DNA from 3 places in the Desulfofundulus sp. genome. Region 1 is predicted to be linked to each of the others. Evidence: riboswitches for the same ligand, from Rfam matches in the RefSeq annotation. Region 1 holds a riboswitch; each other region holds the start of a gene.

Region 1 (8,632 bases):
CCAAAAGGCTTTTTAGGGGTGGTAGAATTTGAGCGCAATCGAGGCGGCGAAGCTCGACCCTTCTTTTCGTGAAGAAATAATGGCGAGGTTCTGTACGGACAAAAATCCGTTAGATTTCACCAACTGCCTTACATGCGGCATGTGCAGCGCCGGCTGTCCCTATAACGGTCTGCACGATAATGCTGATCCACGTGTCTTCATCCGTCAGGTTTTGTTGGGAATGAGAGAAGAAGTTTTTAATTCAAAATTTATCTGGACCTGTTCCATGTGCGCGCGGTGCACCATGCAGTGTCCCATGAACGTGGACATAGCTGGAATTGTGCGCACCGTTCGGGGAATGCTGGTCAGCCGGGGTGTGTACGCGCCGGGCTTTCTGCAAAACGTAGTGAACGCCCAGGTTAATACCGGTAACCAGATGGAAGTTACGCAAGAAGATTACCTGGAAACCCTGGAGTGGATGGCTGAAGAGACGGCCAATGAGCTGGGCGACTCTAATATTAAAATTGAAGTGGACAAAGAGGGGGCCGACTACCTTTACCTCTGGGACCCCCGGGAGATAAAGTATTATCCCCAGGATATTGCCAGCATCCTCAAAATCATGTACGCTGCCGGGGCTAACTGGACGTGCAGTAGCCGCTGGTGGGATGCTACCCACTACGCTTATTTCAGTGGGGACGACGAGGCCTCACGGCTCTTGCTGGAGAGGATCTATGAAGAATACGTACGTTTGAAAGCAAAAGTCGTAGTGGTTACAGAGTGTGGGCACGCTACGCACGCTCAGATGTGGGGACGGAAGGTCTGGCTTAAAAAAGATTACCCGGTGGTTAGTTTCGTTCAACTTCAGGCACAGTGGATAAAAGAAGGGCGAATCAAGCTCGATCCTACCCGTAATCCTGAGCCAGTTACTTTTCATGATCCATGTAATTCCGTCCGCAAGGAGGGAATTGTTGAAGAACCCAGATATTGTTTGCAGAAAGCTTGCCTTGATTTTCGGGAGATGTGGCCTAATAGGGAATACAACTATTGTTGTGGCGGCGGGGGTGGTCTTTTATCCATGGGCAAGGATATTTACCCTTATCGTATGGCTAAGGGTAAGTTAAAGGCTGAGCAGATTGAAAGGACAGGTGCGAAAATAGTTGTTACCCCCTGCCATAACTGCTGGGACCAGCTTAACGATATTATTAAATATTACAAGCTGAACGCAAAACTGGCGCACGTCCATCACCTGGTTAGCAACGCACTGGTTCTTCCAGCAAAGTAGTTAGAGGAAGCCCGTGACTGGTGTCGTTAGAAAAGATAAGGGCCCGCGTGTTAAAAAGGGTCCTTATATTTTTTTATTATTGCCACCCGGCCCCCAAAACGCTCGGTCGGCCATGTTTTACGAAAGTAAGGCTTTTTGTTTACCCTGGCCAGTACCTTGCCTCCAGGCTACGGTACTGCACTGCTTCAGCCAGGTGTGCGGATTCAATGATCTCGCTCCCGTCTAGATCGGCAATGGTACGGGCCACCTTGAGCAACCTGTCGTGGGAACGGGCACTCAGGTTCAACTGGCGGAAAACGGATGAAAATAACGAGCGGGCCTCACGGCTGAGGGAACAATAACGGCGTACCTGGGCCGGGGTCATGCGGGCATTACAGGTCATCTCCGCAGAACTAAAACGCTGCCGCTGTAGGGTCCTGGCCTTTTCCACTCTTTTTTTGATCTCTGCAGAAGATTCGCCCGGCTCCCGGCGGGCCAGGTCTTCATAATCCACCCTCGAAACCTCCAGGTGGATATCAATGCGGTCCAGCAGGGGACCCGAAATGCGGCCCAGATAACGCTGCACCTGATAGGGAGTGCAGGTACATTCACGGGTGGGATCGCCAAGATAACCGCACGGGCACGGATTGGCTGCAGCCACAAGCATCAAACTGGCGGGATAGGTTACCGCACCACTGACCCTGGAGATGGTTACCACTCCATCTTCCAGGGGCTGGCGTAAAGCTTCCAGCACATCCCGGTGGAATTCCGGTAGCTCGTCCAGAAAAAGAATGCCATGATGGGCAAGGCTGATTTCTCCGGGACGGGGATGGCGTCCGCCTCCGACCAGACCTACCGCCGAAGCACTGTGATGGGGCGAGCGAAAAGGCCTCCGGGTAACCAGAGGCTCTCCCGGCTTCAAAAAACCTGCCAGGCTGTAAATTTTAGTGATCTCGAGAGCTTCTTCAAATGTAAGGTCAGGTAATATACCCGGCAGCCTCCGGGCCAGCATGGTTTTACCCGAACCGGGAGTCCCCACCATAAGCAGGTTGTGTCCCCCGGCTGCCGCCACTTCCAGCGCCCGGCGGGCCGCAGCCTGGCCGCGCACATCGGCCATGTCCGCACCGTTTTCGCCATCCTGGTTCATCAACACCGCGGGGTCCACCTTGTAAGGTGAAATTTCCTCTTGATCAAGCAAAAAACGAGTAAGCTCTGCAAGACTCCGTACCGGGTAAACCTGTACATCCTTTACGAGCGCAGCCTCGGCTGCATTATCCACGGGGACCACAACCGCCTGCAGCCCCTGTTCACGGACGGTTAGAACATTGGGCAGCACGCCAGTCACCCCCCGCACCTGTCCGTTCAAGGAAAGCTCACCAAGAAACACATAGCGGTCAACTACAGATTGAGCCAGTTGCCCGGTTGCGGCAAGGATACCCACGGCGATGGGCAGGTCGTAAAGGGGACCCTCCTTACGCAGGTCGGCTGGAGCCAGGTTCACCGTAATGCGCCGGACCGGGAATTCAAAGCCGGAGTTTTTCATGGCAGCACGTACCCGGTCCCGGGATTCCCGGCAGGCCAGATCAGGCAACCCGACCAGGTCAAAACAAGGCAGCCCGTTACTTACATCAACCTCTACCTGTACCACCTGCCCGTTCAGTCCATAAAGAGCCGTACTTTTCACAATGGCGAGCATGAACAAGTCCTCCGTAGCATTGAAGAGAAGAAACACCTGGTGTCATGTTTCGCCAGTTGAGCAAATAGTTCCTCCTGTTATCAGGACAAATTTTTACATAAGCAGCTTTTGATATCATCAGCAAATTCCACCGGGGAGCCAGCAGAAAAGAAATGCCCACATGGCTGGGGCTGCAGACGCTGCAGGTATTTTTGTTTTTAGCGGGAAAAAGAAGGAAACCCGAAATAATTGTCGAATAACGTATTAAGCCTTTTAAAAGTCTTTTAACTTCCCGGCGGGCAAACCCGGCGAAAGCCGGGGACGCAAAACCACAGGTCTAAAGTTCCTCATGGGAACCATGACGGCTGGGTTGCATGGGAACAGTTGCCGCAGGGAGGTACAATTTTCTCCCTGCTATTTTTTGTGCAAATAGGAGGGAAATCAACACATGAAGTTTTCCGTAGGTGCCAGGATCGGTGGTGGCTTTGTCATTCTCTTGCTCTTTCTGGCTTTTATTGCGGGCGAAGGGGTAAACGTGGTCAATAAGACGAACAAAAACCTGGATGACATTGAAGTACGCTTCCAGCGCATCAGTCTGGATTACCGGATACAGATCGCTTATACCAATGCCATGTATGCCATGCGCGGTTTCATGGTCTACGGCAGTGACAGGTATCTTGACGAGTACCGTCAGCAGATGGATCTGACAAGAAAGCTGCTTGAAGAACGCCTCCGGAATGTTTCGGCTCAGAATAAAGAAAACTTTGAACGGGTTCTGGAAAAATTAAATTATTACGATCAAAAGGCCAGCCAGAGTATCGTACCTCTGATCAAGGAAGGAAAAACTCAGGAGGCTATAGCTGAAGGGAAGACTATCGCTCCCATAAATGCTGAAATAAGCAGCCTGTTAAACCGGCTGATTATCGAAAATGAGGGGAAGAGCAAGTCTCTGATCGAACGTGCAGTCGGTGAAGGCAGGAGCGGTAGACAAACGGTCTTGATCCTCAGCTCAATTGCCCTGTTGTTGAGCATCTGTTTGGCCTTTTTTATTACCAGGTCGATAACCGGCCCCGTTAAAACCATCATGCAAGCTGTCCAGCGGATTGCCGGCGGCGACTTTACCCAGCCGGTATGTGTAAAGGTTCAGGACGAACTGGGTAACCTGGCCGTTGCAGTAGAGCGAACGCGCGAACAGTTAAAGGAACTGGTCGGTGAAATAGCTTCTGCGGCTGAAACCTTGACCTCTAGAAGTGAGGAGGTAGCTTCATCTTCCGAGGAAATTAGTGCTACCGTGGAAGAGGTGGCCAGTGCCACTGGCGAGGTGGCGGCCACAGCCGAAAAAGGCCTGGACAATGCTAGCCTGGCGGCTGCGGAGTCGAAGCGTGTTGCTGAGGTAGCGCAAACTGGTGGACAAACTATTAAACAAACGGTAGATAAGATCAATGCCATTGCGGTAACGGCCGGACGTGTAAACCAGGCGATCCAGCAGTTGGGCGACCTTTCGGCACGCATAGAAAACATTACCAATACCATCACGGGTATCGCCGATCAAACCAACCTGCTTGCCTTGAACGCGGCCATTGAAGCCGCACGGGCGGGTGAGCAGGGGCGCGGTTTTGCTGTTGTAGCCGAGGAAGTGAGGAAACTTGCCGAGCAATCCGCCAGTGCTGCCAGAGAAATCGGCCAGTTGATAGCCCAGGTACAGTCCGGGGTGGGAGAGGCTATCAGGGCCATGGAAGAGGGGGCCAGGGAAGTACAGGAAGGCGTAGCAATTGCATCCGGAGCGGGTGAGGCGCTGAAAAACATAGAGGAAGCTATTGGCAAGAGTGTGGCCCTGGTTGAGGAAATCACTGAAGGAGCTAAACAAACCAGCGATGGTACGCAGCAGCTTGCTGCCAGTGCTGAACAGATTTCGGCAACAATTCAGCAGATTACCTCTTCTACTCAGGAATTGGCTGCGCTTGCCCACAAGCTGCAACTCCTGGTCGGTAAGTTTAAGATCTAGCACTACATGTCAGGATCAACTATGGCGGCTGCCGCCCCTGTACGGGGGACGGCTGCCGTCCAGGTAGTTAATGTGATATCGGGCCGGACTGTTTTGTTTCAGGATTGCCAGATAAGTCTCCATAGGATAAGATAATTATTGAAAGTGAGTTGCCTGGTAAAAAGTAGCTCGCGCACTGTTTTATGTAAAATGGGCGTAAGAGTAAGTATCCGCCGGTAGAATAAGAATAAAAAATAAAGAAAAATAAAGCAATATATAAAGTTCGAGGGGAGGTCCCGCGCATGGAATGTCATGTGGAAAAAAATAAAGCTCAATGCACCTGCACTTATGAACCCTGTCCCCGGAAAGGAAAATGCTGTGAGTGTGTTGCCTATCACCGTAAACATAACGAGCTGCCTGGTTGTTTCTTCCCTCCGGAAATTGAAAAGACTTATGACCGTTCTGTTCGCCGTTTTATCCAGTGTCACCGCGGCTGAAAAAGCAGGTTTCCATCCCTATTCCCTTTTGAGCAACCCCATTTCCGCGGGTCGTTTTTTTCTGGCCAGGGGGTCCGAGATGTATTCATGGGTGCCACTGGCTGCTGCTGCCACTATAAAGGCATTTACCAGCGCGAGTCCCACCGTTTCCAGGCTCAAGGTTCCCCGGACGGTCACCACAAACAGCTGGGCTAAAAAAGCTACCGCAATGGCCAGCGGGCGGACCGCCCAGTCTCCCCATCGTTCCTTGATGGGGGTTTTTAGCAGGGCGGTAACTATGGAAACGAAAAGAACGAGCTCGCCGAAGGTGCTTAAGTTTTCCACTGTGAAAAAATCACGGGGTGGTTCGGGCATGGGGGTTCCCTCCTTTTGTCATTTTAATCCCCTGCTGGAATGGTTGGGGCCGGTTCTTGAGGCAGGAAGCCGGATCAACCACCCATGGAGCGGGCCGGAGCTAAATCGCGCCTGGTGTAAGAGCGGGTGATGCCTTGAGCCTTTGGTTCGCTTTGCTGTATACTATGCGGGTCTTTGATGATGTGTACCTGGAGGTATACTCATTGCTACCTTGCAGTGGAGTGCTGGAATAACCGGCTTGACAGAAAAGGGGTGTGATTTTGTGCTGCGCAAGCGCGTTTATATCAGCGGTAAAGTCCAGGGTGTGGCGTTCCGTGTTTACACGCGGGAGACGGCTGTTAAACTTGGGGTAACCGGGTGGGTTCGCAACCTCAAAGACGGCCGCGTGGAGGCAGTCTTTGAAGGCGAAGATGAGGCAGTGGAGCAGATGTTGAGCTGGTGCCGGGAAGGGTCGCCTCATTCCAGGGTGGAAAAAATAGAAGTGATCGATGAACCTTACCGGGGTGAGTTCCCTGGTTTTACCATTGCTGCTACGGTGTAGATTTTCAAAAGTTCCTTGTTTTATGCGGGAGCTTTTTTGTTTTACGCATTTTTTTCTTATCGTCGGAAAGAGGAATCTATCGTATTATCGCGAAATAACAATACATTGTTTAAATAAGTGTTCAATGGTAGTGAAGGGGGAACAACCATGAGTAAGAGAAGGAAGAAAATACTAATAATCGGAGGTGTGGCTGCAGGGCCCAAAGCAGCTGCCCGGGCTAGGCGCTGCGATCCGGGGGCAGAAATAACTATCATTGAAGAAGGAAGTTTTCTTTCCTATGCCGGTTGCGGCATGCCTTTTTACGTTGGAGGTATGGTAGAAAAGCATGAGGAATTAATGGCTACGACGGCAGGAGTGGTCCGGGACGCAGGCTTTTTCCGCAATGTCAAGGATATTAACGTACTGACCGGTACCAGGGCTGAAGCCATCGACCGGAAAAATAAAATCGTTCGCGTAACCAACCTTGCAACTCATGAAACATACGACCTTCCTTACGATAAGCTGGTCCTGGCTACCGGCAGTAAACCGGTTCGGCCACCCCTTCCCGGCATGGATCTGGCCGGTGTATACACGCTGGGGAGTCTTGAAGAAGCCCTGGTTGTCCGCAAGGCCGTTGAACAGGGTTCCCGCCGGGTGGTTATTGTTGGCGGGGGCTTAATCGGGCTGGAACTGGCCGATGTCCTGGGAGCAAAAGCCGCGGTCACCATCGTGGAGATGATGGACCATGTATTATCAACTCTCCTGGACCCGGAGCTGTGCATTCTTGTAGAGAGGTTTTTGCGCGGCAAAGGAGTGCAACTAGTCCTGGGGAGCAGGGTGGAACGCATTGAAGGAAATGGGGATGGTGCCGTGGCCCGGGTCATTACCACCGCCGGCTCATTGGACGCGGACCTGGTGGTTGTGGCAGCAGGAGTGAAACCGCGGGTGGAACTGGCCCGGGAAGCGGGGCTCGAACTGGGTGAAACGGGAGCCATTAAGGTAAATGAGTATTTACAGACTTCCGACCCGGATATTTATGCCGGTGGGGACTGTGTGGAAAACATCCATCTCATTTCCGGCCGGCCGGTGTATACCCCTATGGGCTCTGTGGCCAACCGGCACGGCCGCGTAATTGGTAATAACGCGACCGGAGGCCGGGATATTTTCCCCGGCGTTTTAGGAACAGCCATTCTCAAAGTTTTTGAGATGAACATTGGACGTACGGGGCTTTCCGAAAATGAAGCCCGCCGCCTGGGTTACAATGTGCAGTCCTTCATCTGCCCTGCACCCGACCGCGCCCATTTCTACCCGGGGAGCAAGCCCATTATCGTCAAACTGGTGGCCGATGCTTCCACCCGTAAGCTTCTGGGGGCACAAATCCTGGGGCCGGGGGATGTCGATAAACGTCTGGACGTGGTGGTGGCGGCTCTGAGCATGGGTGCGACAGTGGATCAGCTGGCTTCTTTCGACCTGGCGTACGCGCCGCCCTTTTCCACCGCTCTCGATCCTCTTACCCACGCCGCCAATTGCCTGCGCAACAAGCTTGACGGGCGGGCCAAATCCATTAATCCTCTCGAAGTAAAGAGACGCCTTAAGGCCGGGGAGGATTTTGTGCTTCTGGATGTGCGTACCCCGGCGGAGTTTAATGAAATACGCCTGCCCTATCCCAATGTGGTATTCATACCCCTGGGCAAACTGCGGGAACGGGCCAAAGAACTGCCTCAAGACCGGGAAATCGTTGTTTTTTGCAAGGTAAGCCTGCGGGGTTGGGAGGCCCAGACCATTCTGGAAAGCCTGGGCTTTACAAACGTGAGTTTCTTTGAAGGAGGCATTGCCGCCTGGCCTTTTGAGCTGGATACCGGCCCGCGTCCGTCATAAAATTGTAAACAAATACAGGCGCCCGGTTGTCTTCTCATCCGGGCGCCTTAATCTTTCCGTTGCCAGCCCTGCTTGTGTTCATTTATAATCTACTTGAGGTTGAAATCATGCAGAAAATGGTAAAACATAGGGTCTGGCGTGTCAGAAAAGAGGAGCCGGTTATACAGGAGATCTTGTCCCGGGAATTGGGTATTTCACCGCTGCTTGCCCGTCTACTGGTTAACCGGGGAGTTTTGACAGTTGAAGATGCCCGGCTTTTTCTCAAGGGTAACTTAAATCATATGGGAGATCCATACCTGCTTCCGGACATGCACCGGGCTGTAGCCAGAATTTTGGCGGCCGTCAAAAGCCGGGAAAACATCCTGTTTACGGAGATTATGATGCGGATGGTATAACAGCCACTGCTCTTATGGTTAAGGTTCTGGAGCGGTTGGGTGCCCGGGTGGATTATTACATACCCCACCGTTTGACTCAGGGTTACGGC
Region 2 (3,351 bases), on a different contig from region 1:
CAAGTACCTCTGGCTTGAAGTTCCAGGCACCTTGTGTTACGATACTTTAAGATGCTTTTTCGCTGATCAACCCGTGCAAAACCCGAAAAAAATATATCAAAAGGAGCAGTAATTCAGTTATGCCCATGTGCGACAACCATCCCGAGCCCCTGCCCGCCATTGCCGGGGGCAACCCCGTGAGGGAGACGTATCTTCCTTATGCCCGGCAGTGGATTGAAGAGGACGACATCGAAGCCGTCACCCGGGTATTGCGGGGCGACTGGCTGACTACGGGTCCGACACTGGCCGAATTTGAAAAGCAATTTGCCGCCCGGGTGGGTGCCCGTTATGCCGTGGCCTACTCCAGCGGGACGGCGGCCCTGCACGCAGCCTGTTTTGCCGCCGGTGTGGGCAGGGGTGACGAAGTGATTACCAGCCCCATCACTTTCGTGGCCAGCGCCAACTGCGCCCTTTACCTGGGGGCGAAACCCGTGTTTGCAGACATAGACCCGCGTACTTATAATATTGACCCGGTCGAAATAGAAAAAAAGATCACCCCGCACACAAAGGCGGTCATTCCCGTACATTTCACGGGACAGCCCTGCGATCTGGAAACCATTCACGCCCTGGCCCAAAAGCATAACCTTGTGGTCATAGAAGACGCCTGTCACGCCCTGGGGGCAGAATATAAGGGGCACCCCATCGGCTGCCTCAGCGATATGACCGTCTTCAGCTTCCACCCCGTGAAACACATCACGACGGGGGAAGGAGGAATGGTGACTACCAATTCTGATGAATTGTACCAGTGGCTGCTGCTTTTCCGCAACCACGGGATCACCCGGGACCGGGAATTGATGGTGGAGGACCAGGGCCCCTGGTACTACGAAATGCTGGATGTAGGGTTCAATTACCGCCTCACGGATATCCAGGCCGCCCTGGGTCTGAGCCAGCTGCGCAAGCTGGACCGCTTTCTTGCGCGCAGGCGCGAGATCGCCCTGACCTATAATGAAGCCTTTGCAGACCTGCCTGAAGTGGAAGTTCCTTATCAGGCCCCATACGGACGTTCGTCCTGGCACCTTTACGTGCTGGCCTTGAACCTGGACCTTCTGAGAGTGGGGAGGCGTGAGGTTTTCGAAGCCCTGCGGGCGGAAAACATCGGTGTGAATGTACATTACATGCCCGTGTACCGCCATCCGTACTACCGTTGGCTCGGAGACCCGGACAGCTGCAGTCTTTCCGGCTTTTACTGCGTCCACGCCGAAGAGCTGTACGAGCGCATTATCACCCTGCCCCTTTACCCGGCCATGAATGACGGGGACGTACGGGACGTAATTACGGCCGTGTGCAGGGTCATCGCCTGGGCACGAAAATGAAAGGCAATTTTCCGGTATTTTCGTGTATTCGACAGCTTTCGACCCAATTTCTATAACCCGTTCCGAGTTTTTTTATTTTTTTTGTGTTTTTTTCTTCTCCTAAGAAGGAGTTTGGGAGATCGTGTCAAATAAATTACCAATCAGCTGCCAAAGCCAGCCAAAAATTAGCACATTGTCCAGGGGCAAACTTCACCGAAAGGGAGGGACGCAAAGCCACGGGCCTACAGCGACTATTCGCCAGGGCAGCCGGGCTGCGACAATGTTTCCCGGCCGTCGGGTCGGTTTTTTGTTTGGGGAGGTGGTTTTTTGGACCTGTTTGCCAGTCCCATTCTGGTGGCACTGCAGAAGCAACTGGATGCATCGGCACTAACCCAGAAGGTGATTGCCAATAACGTGGCCAATGTGAATACACCGGGGTTTAAAAAATCTTCTGTCAGCTTCACTGAGGAACTACGGCGGGCGCTGGGGGAGGACGCACTGCCGCTGGTTACCAGCAGCCCCCGGCATATCGGGGCTCCGGTCCCGCTGGCCCGGGTCGAGCCCACGGTGGTGAAGGAGGAGGGCACCACCATGGGCTATAACGGCAATAACGTGGACATTGATCAGGAAATGGTAAACCTGGCCGCCAATGCTCTCACGTACCAGGCTGCCGCCCGGGCGCTGGGCGACCGCCTGTCCCTGTTGATCTACGTTATTCGAGGGAGGTAACAGACGGTGCCTTTATTAGATGTATTCGGCATCAGTGCCTCGGGCTTAACAGCTTCCAGGCTGTGGCTCGATATTACCGCCAACAATATTGCCAACCTGCAAACGGCGGGCAGGCCCAACGACCCTTTGAACCCGGCCTACCGCCGGAAAATTCCCGTGTTTGCCGAGAAACTGCAGCAGGCCCTGGACTCCCCGCCAGGCCAGCCCTCCTTCAACGCCGCTGGCGTCAGCGTGGAGGCGGTAGTTGAAGACCCATCCCCGCCCCGGCTCGTTTACGAACCTTCCCATCCCCTGGCCGATCCACGTACTGGCTACGTGGCTTATCCCAATATCAACATTGCCAATGAGATGGTCAGCATGATCGCAGCCACCCGGGCCTATGAAGCCAACGTTACGGTTTTGAACGCGGCCAAGGACATGGCCGTGAGAGCTCTGGAGATAGGCAGGAGCTGATGGTTTGTAATCAGCCGCGACAGACCGGGGCCGGCCCGAAACGGCTCGCGGTACATATCCCACGCGAAGCACTGGAGTAACAAAGATAACGATGAGTCCAAACAGGTTCGCTGAACGTTTAAATTGTTGACCGGGAGGAGACCAGATCGATGCAGGTTTTACCCGTATCTCCCATAACCCTGGTACCCACGGCAAGCCAGCCCGCAAAACCGGACGCCGCTGCCGGTGCCTCCGGTTTCGGCCGCATGCTTGAACGGGCGCTGGAAGAGGTCAACAACGCCCAGGTGCGGGCCGACCGGGTGGGCCTCGACTTCCTCACCGGACGGGTACAGGAACTGCACCAGGTTACCATCGCTATGGAAGAAGCACGCATTATGATGTCCCTGGCTGTTGAGGTGAGAAACAAAATAATCGATGCTTATCAAGAAATTTCGCGCATGCAGGTCTAAGGAGCTGTTTTAGTCGATGAACCCCAGTCAGATCCTGGCCCCCCTGAATGACCGGTGGCGGGGGTTACCCCGTTCCCGGCAGGTTCTTTTGGCCGCCGCTGCCGCGGGGCTGCTGGTAACCGTAATTTACCTGGTTGCACTTGTCACCCAACCACGGTACGCTCCCCTGTTCACCGGCCTCGAACCCAGGCAGGCTGGCAAAATCGCCGAAGAACTCAAAAACATGAAAATACCCTACCGGCTGGAAGATCAGGGAAGAACCATCACCGTACCGGAGGGACAGGTGTACGACACCAGAATCCAGCTGGCCAGCAAGGGGGTGCTGGCCGATTCAGGGGCAGGGTGGGAGCTTTTTGACCAGCAAAAGTTCGGTGTTACCGATTTTGAAC
Region 3 (3,498 bases), on a different contig from region 1:
TTAAATATAAAATATTCAAAAAAGACGGGGTGTTGGCCGCCGAGGGCTTTACTATCCACGCTTATGTGGATGAGGGGGGAAAGCCTTTTGATTTTAAAAAACGCCACCCTGTCCTGTGGGAAAAGATAAACGCTCTATTTGGCGAACCAAGGGGTCATGAGATGCGGGGTATTCAAGATTTCAGCTTGGCTATGAACCGGGAGGCAGAAGAGTGCGAGAACGGGTAGTAATTACTGGGATGGGTGCGGTCACACCCATAGGTATCGGTGTGGAACCTTACTGGCGTAACCTGTTGCAGGGAAAATGCGGGGTCGGGTACATTTCCAGGTTCAATACCGATCACCTGCCGGTTAAAATTGGAGCCGAAGTTCGGGATTTCAGGGCGGAGGATTTTTTACCCAAAAAGCTAATTAAAGAAACGGACCTGTTTATGCAGTACGCCCTGGTGGCAGCCGGAGAAGCCCTCCAGGACGGCAGCCCTACCGGAAATCCGGAACGCATGGGAGTGGTCATGGGTACTGCCGTGGGAGGCATCACTACCATTACAGAATCGCAGGAGCGGCTCTGCCGTACCGGTTCCACCCGCATAAACCCCCATTTCATGCCCCGGATACTGGGCAACGTGGCTGCGGCGCAAATTGCCATTCTCCACGGGTTGAAGGGGCCAAGCCTGACCGTAAGTACCGCCTGTTCTTCAGGGGCAGATGCCGTGGGCACCGCACTCATGCTTTTGCAGCGCGGAGAGGCCGATGTCATGGTCGCCGTAGGGGCAGAGTCCATCATCTGTCCCCTGGTCATAGCCGGTCTTCATGCTGCCAGGGCCATCTCTACCCGCAACGACGCTCCGGAAAAGGCCAGCCGTCCCTTTGACCGCCGGCGGGACGGATTGGTGATGGGAGAGGGAGCTGGCGCGTTGATTCTGGAAACTCTTTCTCACGCTGAGCGCCGGGGCGCACGGATCAGGGCGGAATTAATCGGTTACGCCAACTTTGGTGACGGTTACCATACCACGGCACCCGAACCCGGCGGGAGGGGAGAAATCCTGTGCATGCGTAAAGCTCTGGAAAGGGCGGGCTTGACACCCGCAGACATTGACTATATTAACGCTCACGGAACCTCCACACCCCTGGGCGACCGAGTGGAAACTCTGGCCATCAAGGCTGTCTTTGGTTCCCGTGCTTTTCAGATTCCCATTAGCTCCACGAAGGGAGCTACGGGGCACCTGATGGGAGCCGGTGGCATAACCGAGTTAATAGCCTGTATCAAAGCTATCGAAGAAGGAATCATACCGCCTACCATCAATTACGAAGAACCGGATCCGGATTGTGACCTGGATTATGTGCCTAACATACCCCGCCGGGCAAGAGTGAGTGTGGCCATGTCCAATTCCTTCGGATTTGGAGGGCAGAACGCTTGCCTGGTGGTGCGGGAATTCAAATTCAGATGAGCCCATGTGGTTGGCTGAGTTCCATGAGCTTTGTCAGGAGGTCTGCAGCCAAGTATTCAGCTGGGCACTGGAACAGCTCGATACCCGCCTGATGAATGAACGTGACCGGAGCACCTGAAGGCCGCTGCCTTGAAGCTGATGTTTTTGAGCGGTGAGGTCTCATAACGGGAAAAATTTTTGTGGAGATACTTCCTGGATCCTGACACGGACCATCGGTTTTTCCAGAATTAAGAATTGCCATAAAAAGCTGAGAATGGTATAATTATACTACCCGAGAAAGGCAAACCCGTCGAAAGGCGGGGGCGCAAAGCCAAAGGGTCTAAGGCAGAGTACCGCTATGACAGCCGGCTGCCGGGACATTGGAGAAAAAGTCAGTTATCACTGGTAATTGTACTTGTAGAAATCCGTCCGGCTTCTGCGGGGTCAGGTGGATTTGCCGGCAGGTTTTGAGGCCAGGTGCTGGTACTTCGCCTTACTTCGGGAAGGAGGCGTTGACAATTAATGGTGAGCCCGGTGTATAGTAATTACTGGTATTCTGAATTGCTGGTAAATTACCTTCTGAGCCCCGGAGTATCTTCTTATTCTTACCAGCCAGTATTACCCATCAATGCAGTCGAGGAAATCCTGTTAAAAAATAACTGGGTTCAGCAACAACCTTCTCTGGTAACTAATAGTTTGGTTAGCTTGAATAATTACGCCCGTCAGCTTTGGGAGGCTTCCCAGCCTTTACAGCTCGGTACGACGGATAATGTGTTCCTGAAAAGGGTTGCTACTTCATCTGTTCCCGGTGCTGTTACTGCCCAAGCCCAACCAGGTGCCACTTTAGCCACTTACACCGTAACTGTAAGCCAGCTTGCCGCTGCCCAGCAGAATTTGGGCACGGCCCTGGCGAGCAATGCAGCTGCTGGACTTGCAGCGGGGACTTATACTTTTAGCCTTCAAGCAGGCGGCAAAACTTATACCATATCCTTTGCAGTTAACAGCGGGGATACCAACCTGACAGTGCTCAACAGTATGGCCAATGCCTTAAATGCTGCTGGCGCGCCAGTTACCGCTAAAGTAGCTACCGATACTGTAGCGGGTACCAGCCGCCTGGTTTTAACTGCTTCGAACACTGGTACCGGTAATGCTTTCACTTTAGCCGATATAACTGGCAATGCCGTGGCTTATACAGGGGCTAATACTGTCTCGGTTGCTGCAGCCAATGCGAGCTACACCGTAAACGGCATCCCTTACACCTCTCAAAGCAACACTGTCTACCTGGACAACCTGAAGCTCACCCTGAACCTCCTGGCTCCAGTATCCAGCGCCACCGTTACTGTCGCTCCCGATACCCAGGCTATAAGTACTGCTGTCAATAATTTTGTGGCAGCTTATAACAACTTGATTACCTTTACTGCTCAGAATTCCCAATATATAAGTCCCCAGATCGTGTCCAGCTTGAAACAAGCCTATAGCTATCAAGCCGCGAACCTGGCCGCCATAGGCATTACCCGGAATCCTGACGGTACCTTGGTTATTAACCAGTCTACCCTTACTAATGCTCTCCAAAGTAACCTTGGAGCGGTCGAGGCCGCCTTTAGCGGTGTAAATGGTTTGGCCGTAACAGCTGGTTTTGAAGCTCAACAAATTTTCACTGCTCCGTTAACTACCTTTATTAATCCTTTTTCTCTGGTGAGTACCACTGCTGGTGCGGCGAGTTACTACCCCCTTTATAACTGGATGGGACTATCAAATGCTGCAAGCTTGTGGTCTGTATTGCTGCCACCGGGTTCTCTTTTTAATCAGATAGTTTAGGAACCGGGCTCTTCGCTGATGGTACTGGTACGGACGATAGCGGAAGCCCTGGGTACGGCAGAAGCAGAAATGGCCGGACACCTTCCGGTGTGCCCGGCTTTTTCTTTCGTGAAACCACAACGGAAGGGGAAATAAGTATGCGGGGAGCGATAAAAGCTGCAGCGACTGCGGTACCCGCCGTTTTTGCAGCGGCGACCCCGGCGCTTGCTGCCACCGCTATCGGCTGCGGTTCTCCGACCACATGCTTCCCGCTG

What was found. Region 1 has a riboswitch for cyclic di-GMP ahead of ACPLUI_RS01880 (methyl-accepting chemotaxis protein). Riboswitches for the same ligand answer to the same signal wherever they lie in the genome.
Region 2: it holds a riboswitch for cyclic di-GMP, as region 1 does, so the genes downstream of both, flgB (flagellar basal body rod protein FlgB) here and ACPLUI_RS01880 (methyl-accepting chemotaxis protein) in region 1, are expected to answer to the same signal.
Region 3: it holds a riboswitch for cyclic di-GMP, as region 1 does, so the genes downstream of both, fliD (flagellar filament capping protein FliD) here and ACPLUI_RS01880 (methyl-accepting chemotaxis protein) in region 1, are expected to answer to the same signal.

What each region holds. Positions count from the first base shown of each region.
Region 1 is NZ_JBNATZ010000013.1:8,236-16,867, reverse strand. Features, by position in the region: gene ACPLUI_RS01890 ((Fe-S)-binding protein) at 29-1,261, shown strand; gene ACPLUI_RS01885 (YifB family Mg chelatase-like AAA ATPase) at 1,401-2,936, opposite strand; cyclic di-GMP riboswitch class I at 3,204-3,293, shown strand; gene ACPLUI_RS01880 (methyl-accepting chemotaxis protein) at 3,364-4,920, shown strand; gene ACPLUI_RS01875 (DUF6485 family protein) at 5,202-5,396, shown strand; gene ACPLUI_RS01870 (hypothetical protein) at 5,415-5,750, opposite strand; gene ACPLUI_RS01865 (acylphosphatase) at 6,013-6,291, shown strand; gene ACPLUI_RS01860 (FAD-dependent oxidoreductase) at 6,439-8,148, shown strand; gene ACPLUI_RS01855 (hypothetical protein) at 8,334-8,543, shown strand; gene recJ (single-stranded-DNA-specific exonuclease RecJ) at 8,558-8,632, shown strand, end outside.
Region 2 is NZ_JBNATZ010000258.1:34-3,384, reverse strand. Features, by position in the region: gene pseC (UDP-4-amino-4,6-dideoxy-N-acetyl-beta-L-altrosamine transaminase) at 126-1,352, shown strand; cyclic di-GMP riboswitch class I at 1,524-1,611, shown strand; gene flgB (flagellar basal body rod protein FlgB) at 1,659-2,060, shown strand; gene flgC (flagellar basal body rod protein FlgC) at 2,067-2,513, shown strand; gene fliE (flagellar hook-basal body complex protein FliE) at 2,663-2,962, shown strand; partial or broken gene ACPLUI_RS12720 (flagellar M-ring protein FliF) at 2,979-3,351, shown strand, end outside.
Region 3 is NZ_JBNATZ010000249.1:1-3,498, reverse strand. Features, by position in the region: partial or broken gene ACPLUI_RS12565 (acyl-CoA thioesterase) at 1-227, shown strand, start outside; gene fabF (beta-ketoacyl-ACP synthase II) at 212-1,447, shown strand; cyclic di-GMP riboswitch class I at 1,717-1,803, shown strand; gene fliD (flagellar filament capping protein FliD) at 1,949-3,244, shown strand; partial or broken gene ACPLUI_RS12550 (hypothetical protein) at 3,241-3,498, opposite strand.